DNA from 2 places in the Janthinobacterium sp. SUN206 genome. Region 2 is predicted to be linked to the other one. Evidence: predicted binding sites of a transcription regulator. Region 2 holds the regulator's gene; the other holds the start of a gene.
What was found. Region 2 encodes FNR, which switches genes on or off when oxygen is low (the NO sensors DNR and NnrR bind a similar motif). Its sites were predicted from a motif close to TTGATNNNNATCAA; they were not measured.

Region 1: the regulator FNR is predicted to act here: its motif matches at 2,238-2,251, upstream of O3300_RS13140 (bacteriohemerythrin).

The regions. Positions count from the first base shown of each region.
Region 1 covers NZ_JAPWIB010000002.1:68,993-73,056, reverse strand. Annotated here, with positions in the region: gene O3300_RS13150 (TonB-dependent siderophore receptor) at 1-572, opposite strand, end outside; gene O3300_RS13145 (hypothetical protein) at 897-1,760, shown strand; gene O3300_RS13140 (bacteriohemerythrin) at 1,764-2,162, opposite strand; gene O3300_RS13135 (hypothetical protein) at 2,461-2,616, opposite strand; gene O3300_RS13130 (hypothetical protein) at 2,768-2,953, opposite strand; gene O3300_RS13125 (sulfite reductase flavoprotein subunit alpha) at 3,091-4,064, opposite strand, start outside.
Region 2 covers NZ_JAPWIB010000003.1:68,265-72,328, reverse strand. Annotated here, with positions in the region: gene O3300_RS17270 (response regulator) at 1-1,624, opposite strand, end outside; gene fnr (fumarate/nitrate reduction transcriptional regulator Fnr) at 1,874-2,632, shown strand; gene O3300_RS17260 (FixH family protein) at 2,757-3,281, opposite strand; gene ccoG (cytochrome c oxidase accessory protein CcoG) at 3,384-4,064, opposite strand, start outside.

The DNA of each region.
Region 1 (4,064 bases), on a different contig from region 2:
AATTCCTTCGTCGGGCGCTTGCGTATCATGTTGATGGTGGCCGACGGGTCGCCCTTGCCGCCCATCAAGCCGGTGGCGCCGCGCACGACCTCGATGCGGTCGTACAAAATCGTGTCTTGCAGCGGCGCTTGGCCGCCGCGCGCCATGCCGTCGATCTGGATATTGTTGATGCCGAAGCCGCGCGCATAAAAGGTCGTGCGCTCCGTGTCATTCTGGCCAACCTGGATGCCCGTCGTCTGCGCCAGCGCCTGGTCCAGCCGCACGGCGCCCAGGTCGTCGAGCAGTTGGCGCGTGATGACGCTGACCGATTGCGGCGTTTCGCGCAGGGACAGGTCCATGCGCGTGGCGCTGCGCGCTTCGCCTGTCGTGTACGACTGCGTGCCTTCCGTGCCGGCCATCGACTGGCCCAGCACGGTGACGGCCGGCATGGTGACGTCGGCCGCGGCGGCGTCGGCGGCCTGGGCCGGCAAGACGGTGCCGGCGGCTAGGCTCAGCAGGGCGACATGTAACAGGCGGGGGAGGGGGCGCAAGGCGGGCTGGCGCGAAGGAGGGAAGACTGTCGTCGATTGCATCATTTTCCTGGCATATTGTAGTTGTGTGTTGTCCTATCTCGTCTGGCGAGGTGCGCAGTAGCTGGGGGATGGCGTGACGCTGGCCCGTGGTCTGGCTTGGATAGCAGTTCCACCGCAAGGCCCGGCGCGTGCGGGCAGTGGAAAAGAAGGGCGCGCGATTCCCTTTACTTGTGTGAATAAGAATCATTATCAATATAAGTGGTATTTGTTAAATAATCAAGCGTGCGCACCAAAAGAGTGCGGATAGGCCAAGGACCGCGCATGCGCTGGCCTTCTGCGATAATGCAGGCGCTGATAAAATATTTTCCTCATTGAAAGAAATGCATGCGTACATGGATCGCTTGTGCCGGATGGTTGTGTGTCGTGTCGCTGGGCCAGGCCCAGGAGCACGCGCCGCCGGCTATCCCCGCGCCGCTGCAGAGCGCCAGCGTGCCGCCCGCCGCCGTCGCGCCACCGCCGCTCGTGCCGCCACTCCCTGCGCCAGCCACGCCCGTGGCGCCAGCGGCGCCGGCGGGCGCGGAGGAAACCTTGCCATCGCAAACGGTGACGGTCACCGCCAGCAGCGACGCCAAGGCGCCGCGCGTGCGCTTCACGGCTTACCGCGACAGTTATCTGACGGCCAGGAAAGTGTGGCAAGTGTCGAGCGGCAGCGTGGTCATGGCCCTGCGTCTGATTCCGGCCAAGCTGAGCGCCACCATCGACGACGTGCGCGTGGCCTTGCAAGGCAATGGCGCGCCCATGCCGATCAAGGTGTCCGACGGCGGCGTGTTCGTCGTGCCGCTCAACGAAGATATCGCCGCGCAGGACGGTACTTTCCTGGTGAATAAGAACAGGGGCGAGTTGACGGCGAATATCGTGCTTCAGCCGTCCGTGGCGCGCGATGCCTGGAACGTCAAGCGCGTGGGGCAGGTCTTGCAGGACGCCCGGCGCGCCGTGCGGGCCATCACGCCGTGGTACAAGCGGCCGTTCGCCAGCGACGTGCAATCGCTGGCGTTTTGCGCTGCCGAGCGGGGCAGCGCGCTGCAACTGGTCGAAGGCGAGCAGCTGATCGCTACCCTGCCCATGAACGAGGCCGCCGTCAACGACATCAACCAGCCCGTGTTTTGCAAGATTTTCGATGGCGAAGACAAATACCCGGGACACTACCGCGTCGTCTTGCCCGAGCAAGCCACGGTGCTGCTGCTGTAGAAGCTAGCTAGGCTGGCGCTGCACCATTTCCAGCGCCGCCGCCAGGGCCAGGTCCATCGTGGCCTGGTGAAAGATCAGCCATTGCGGCAACAGCGACAGCGCGTGGCGCCCCTGTTCCAGGTCGCCTTCATCGACGGCGGCCCAGGCATGGTGCAGGCCGCTGAGCACGCGCGCATGCTGTTCGCGGTGGTTGGCCAGCGAGGGAAAGGCGATCTGCTCCATCAAATCCTCTTCCTCGCGGAAATCGCGTTCGACAGCCGCGATCAGCTCGCGAAACGCCATGCTGAAATGCTGGTCGCCCAACTGCTGCAGCCGCGCCAGTTCCTGAAACAGCGCCTCATGCGCCTCGTCGATGACGGGAACGCCCAGCGCCATCTCATCCTTCCAATCCGATTTACCCATGCTGATGCTCCAGGTTAAGTCCGTCACGGTGCGAAGCGGACTGTTCCAGTTTGGGCGCAGCAAAGGTGGAAATCCATGATCTGGATCAAAAGTACGGCGAAGAGGGGGAGCAAATCAAGGCAAAAATAAATGGGAGGAGAGAACAAATCCCCATCCGCAAAACAAAGCGGTTTTAACGATGCAATCCACTACCGAGCGCCGCTGAAAAACGCCGCTGGCAAGGCGCCGCGCCGAAGGCAGTACGAATGTACGACGAGGCACGGCAACGCAGTCAGCGGTGTTTTCTCAGCCGCGCGTCTTATTGCTTAGGCCAGTGGGCCCACATGCCTTGCGCATCGACATTCGGCACCTGCAACTGCTGCCCGGCGGACGTCTGCATCGCGTCGCGCAGCACGAGGGGTACGAGCAGCAAGGCCGACAGGGCAAGGCAAGCCAGCACTTTGAGCGTCAACATGGTCGTCTCCCGGTGTCCCGGCGGCGGCGCGGGGATGCGGCGCCTGCCGGTCACTTCCTTATGTACTACCATGCTTGCAGTTTAGTTCATCTGATTGAAACTTCAATTTATTGCTGTGATGCACCGCACCAGTTCGCCCGTTGCCAGGGGCTTATTTCGCCTTGCGGCTGCGCCGCGGCTTGCCTGTTGGCGGCAGGAAGGAATCGAACCACACTTGCGTTAATTGCCGCGTATTTTTCGCCGCTTCGCGCTTGACGGCGGCCGTCGCATGGCCGCGCGCCGTGTTGGCGATGCGGTTGGCGGCGCTCAGGTACATGCTCATCCAGGGGTTTTTCATGGGAAGCCTCGCAGACAGTGGGTGGGGCGGCGCGGGTTTATCGCCCGGCCGCCATGCCCCCACTGTAGTCCGATGGCTGGCGCCGACCGTGCGCCGGCCCACATAGCCGGGCGGCGTCGGCGATGGCTTGAGCCAGGTCAATACACGTCGCGGCGGTAGCGTCCGGCCGCCAGCAGGGCGTCGAGTCCTTCCTGGCCCAGCATTTCTTGCAGTACAGCATCGATTCCTGCCGCCATGCCTTGCAGGCTGCCGCACACGTAGACGATGGCCCCTTGCGCCAGCCAGTCGCGCAGCGTCCCGGCGTTGGCGCGCAGGCGGTCTTGCACGTATTCACGCTTGCCGGCATCGGCGCCATCGCGCGAAAAGACGCGGTCCAGACGTGCCAGGTGGCCAGCGTCCAGCCAGCCTTGCAACTCTGCGCCGCAGATACTGTCAAAAGCTTGCTGGCGTTCGCCGAACAGCAGCCAGTTGCGGGCCAGTCCCGCCCGCTGGCGCGCGCGCAAGTGCGAGCGCAGGCCGGCCAGGCCGGAACCGTTGCCGATATAAATGCAGGGCACGTCGACCAGGGCAGGGGCGAAGGCCGGATTGGCTTGCAGGCGCAGGCGGACGGCGGCGTCCAGCGGGGCGAAGCGCGTCAGCCAGCCGGAGCCGAGGCCATGGCCTTGATTCTCCTCGCCCGCATGGCGTTCCTGGCGCACCAGCAACTGCAGTTCGCCATCGGACGGCAGCGAGGCGATCGAGTAGCTGCGCGGCGCGTGATGGGCATTGCTGGCATCGCCATCGCTGCCGTCCGCATTGCAGGGAATGATTTCCGCCAGCGCGCCCGCTTCCCAGCTGGCGCCGGCCGGGCCCGTCAAGGTGATTTCATGCAGTTCGCCGCCCTGGCTGCCAGGGTTGAGCAGCACGCGGCGCGCCAGGCGCCACTCGGCATATGACGCTTCTTCCTGCACGCCGATGGCGTCGATGGCGCTGCCGCTGCGGCGGGCCAGCGCTGTGGACCAGTCGGCCAGGGCGGCGGGGTCGTGCTTGTCCACTTCGATCAGGGGGAACAGGGGCGTGGCGCCCAGCGTTTGCAATTGTTGCGCCAGCGCATGGCCAAAGCCGCAGAAGG
Region 2 (4,064 bases):
TGTCGCGCACCTCGAAGCGCAGCCAGGCGCGGCCGCTCTCGCTCTCGGCCAGGCTGACGGCCACCACCACTTCGCCGCTCTCCGTGAACTTGATGGCGTTGCCGGCCAGGTTGACGAGGATTTGCTGCAGGCGCTGGGCGTCGCCCACGAGGCGCCGCGGCACGTCGGGCTCGACGGCGATGGCCAGTTCCAGCTCCTTTTCGCCCGCATTCATCGTCATCGTCGTGGCCAGGGTATTCATGACTTCGTCGAGGTCGAATTCGACGGGCGACAATTCCATGCGCCGTGCCTCGATCTTCGAATAGTCGAGCACGTCGTTGAGGATGCCCAGCAGCGACTGGCCCGCCACTCTGACCATGGTCAGATACTTGCGCTGTTCCGTGTCGAGCCTGGTATTGCCTAGCAAATACACCATGCCCAGCACGGCATTGAGGGGCGTGCGGATTTCATGGCTCATGTTGGCCACGAAATCGCTCTTCGCGCGGTTGGCCGCCTCGGCCCGGTCGCGTTCCTGTTCCAGCTCCGCCGCGCGCGATTCGAGCTCCTGCTGCAGGCGGTCGCGTTCGCTCATCAGGCCGTTGAACGCTTCCGTCAGTTCGCCGATCTCGTCGCGCTGCTGCACCGGCACGGGCGTGAAGCGGCTGCCGCTGGTGCGCAGGGCTTGCAGGGTGTCGCGCAGGCGCACCAGCGGCGACAGCAGGCGCACGGTGACCCAGCCCAGAACAAAGGCGGCCAGCAGCGAGGCGAGGATGCTCCACAGCACCAATCGGTACAGCACGCCATCGAACGGTTCGAAGGCATCCTCGACGGGGAGCGAGGCGGCCAGCAGCCAGTTCACGGATTTCAGGCGCTTGAAGCTGTTGACGGCCGTGATGCCGCGGCTGTTGGTGCTGACCATGCTGCCTTCGCCATCTTCCTGCAGCAGCCGGGTCGTCGTCAGGTTGGCGTTCGGCTGGCGCGGTTGCAGCAGCCGGCTGGTATCGGGATGCAGCACGTAGCGCGGCACGGCGCCGCGCGTGAGGATGAAGTAATAGCCGCTCTTGCCGATCTTTTCCGAGCGCAGGCGACCCAGCAGGTTGTCCTTGTACAGGCGCAGCACGCCGATCACCACGCCGGCCACCTGGCCATCGGCGGCCAGCACGGGCGCCACCATCTGCACGATGGGCATGCCGCTCGACTTGCCCAGCATCGGTTCGGTGATCATGGGCTGGCGCGTGCGCAGGACGGTCTGGAAATACTCGCGCTCGGCGACGTTGATGCCGGCGCGCCCCGCTACTTCCGGCATGTCGGCCACGACGGCGCCATGCGCGTCGAGCACCAGCACGTCATCGAACAGCACCAGCATCGAGCGGCGCGAATAGTATTCGCGCAATTGGGCGGGCCGGGCGATCAATTCCGGCGGCTGCTGCCTGGCCGTCAGGGTGACGATCTGCAGCAGCATGCCCAGCTTGTCGTCGAGTTCGGCGGCGGTGCGGGTGATCAGGGACGATTGCTGGCTCAGCAGTACTCGGGTGAAGTCGTCGCGCATGTGCTGCACCTGGATCATGGTGACCAGCGCGATCATGGCGATCGAGGTCAGGCTGGTGGCCAGCGCGACTTTTGCTTTAATGCCGAGAGGCTTCATGATTTCCTTTTCAGTACCGGGCGGCACAGGCGGCAGATAATGCTGTCAGGAATTTTCCTATCAATGCCCCAGCTTGGCAAGCGGTGCCGCGCAAATTGCCCGTCCCGGATGGGCTTTTGACGATGTTGCCATATAATTAAAGGCTGGACGTCGTTTATTCGCCGAATTTACGGTGAAATTGGCATACGGCAACCCTGTATGCGGCTGTATGCAGTAAACTTGTTGTTGCATTTTCTAAAAGGTACCGACATGACTGAAGCGCTACTCACTCCAACCTTGCCCACCGTGAACGTGGAGGCGTTGCGTGCGCGATGCTCGACCTGCAGCATGCATCAATTGTGCCTGCCGATGGGCCTCGATGTGGGCGACATGGACAGGCTGGACCAGATCATCGGCCGCCGCCGCAAGATCGTGCGCGGCGCCTCGCTGTTCCGCATCGGCGACTCGTTCCAGAACCTGTATGCGATCCGCCTGGGGCATTTCAAGACGTACCAGATCAATCCGGGCGGCGAAGAGCAGGTGACGGGCTTCCAGATGGCGGGTGAACTGCTGGGCATGGACGCTATCAGCGCCGACCGCCACCACTGTAATGCGGTGGCGCTGGAAGACAGCGAAGTGTGTGAAATCCCGTTTTCCAGCCTGGAACAATTGCTGGGCAATATGCCGACCCTGCTGCGCCATTTCCACCGCATGATGAGCCAGGAAATCACGCGCGAGCAAAGCGTCATGCTGTTGCTGGGCAATATGCAGGCGACGCAGCGCTTTGCCGCCTTCATCGTCAACCTGGCGTCGCGCTATGAAGCGCGCGGCTATTCGGGCAGCAATTTCCAGCTGCGCATGTCGCGCGAGGAAATCGGCAACTACCTGGGCCTGACCATCGAGAGCGTCAGCCGCCTGCTGTCGAAGTTCAAGAAGGAAGGCTGGCTGCGCGTCTCCAACCGGGAAATTGAAATCCTGCAGCCGGCCAAGCTGAAAGCCATTACGGCCGGCACGGACGTCTGCAAGTAACAGCACCGTCAAAACCTGCTGCGCGTCGCGCTTTGCGGCTTGCGATGCTCGCTGTGCTATAGCACAGCTGCGCTTCTCAACCACAAATCACTGCCGCTCGCTACGGTTTTCCCGGCGCTGTACGTTATAGCTCTTCATCCGCATGCAGCGCGATGCTGCGCTGCAGGGGCCAGGTCCAGATGCCGGACAGGCGCCACTCGCGTTTGTCGTTTTCCACCAGCACTTGCCAGCGGCTGCGCTCGAGCATCGGCAGCGCTACGGAAAAATTGCCGGCTGCGTCGGGCTGCACCAGCACCTTGATATCCTTTTCCGGCAGGGTCGCATGCGCCAGGTGCAGCTGCAAAGGCGCCTGATAGGCCTTGCCGAAGCTGTGCACGGAACCGGTCAGGCGTGCTTGCGCCACGTCATACGACAGGCGCGTATCCATCGCCAGGTCGCTGGCGATCGTGTCGCGCTTCAAATCCTGGTTGATCGCCTTGCCCTGCTTGTAATAATCGCCCACCACCAGCGCATCGGGCTGCGTAAACGCGATATAGCCCATGAAGCTGCCGACGACCACGGACAGGCCGGGGCCGATCATCAGCAGCCATGGCCAGCGATGCTTGTACCACGGTGCAACGGGTGCTTGCAGTTTCAGACTGTCGGACATGATATTTCTCCTGTTTAATCAGCCAGTCCCCGCATGGGGACCGGCCTTCCTGCAACTTCGTGGCGGCGGCGAGGGCACCCGGTCCCCGTCCGCCTTTCCTTGTTAACGTGGCACGATGAATACCGCGCTTTCACGCACATGCAGCGATGGGTCGTCCAGCGATTGCAATTCGATCGCAATCTTGTTCGAGCCCTTCTCTCCCACGCCGTGCGGCACGCGCAGGCGGATGGGCCAACCCAGCGTTTCCGTCGGCTGCAAGGTCACTTCTTCGCGCGTCAGCAAGGTCAGGCCCGGCAAGCCGGAAGCGCTGATTTTGAAATGCTGGCTTTGCTCCGACGTGTTCATGATCTGCAGGCGGTAGACGTTTTCGATCATGCCGTCTTCCACTTCGCGTCCCATGGAACCGCGGTCGCGGATCACGTCCATTTTCAGGGGCGTGCGCAGGGCCAGCGAAGTACACACGGCGATGATGATCAGGGCCAGGATGGAAGTGTAGATCAAGACGCGCGGGCGCATGGCGCGCTGGCGTATCTGCTTCGAATTGAAGTTGTTTTCCATCGCATGGTCGGTACTGTAGCGTACCAGTCCCCGTGGCCGGTCGACCTTGTCCATCACGCTGTTGCAGGCATCGACGCAAGCGGCGCAACCGATGCATTCATACTGCAGGCCGTTACGGATATCGATGCCGGTCGGACACACCTGCACGCACAGGGTACAGTCGATGCAATCGCCCAGCTTGTCGTTGTTGCCGGCCTTCTTGCTCATGGCGCCACGTGGTTCGCC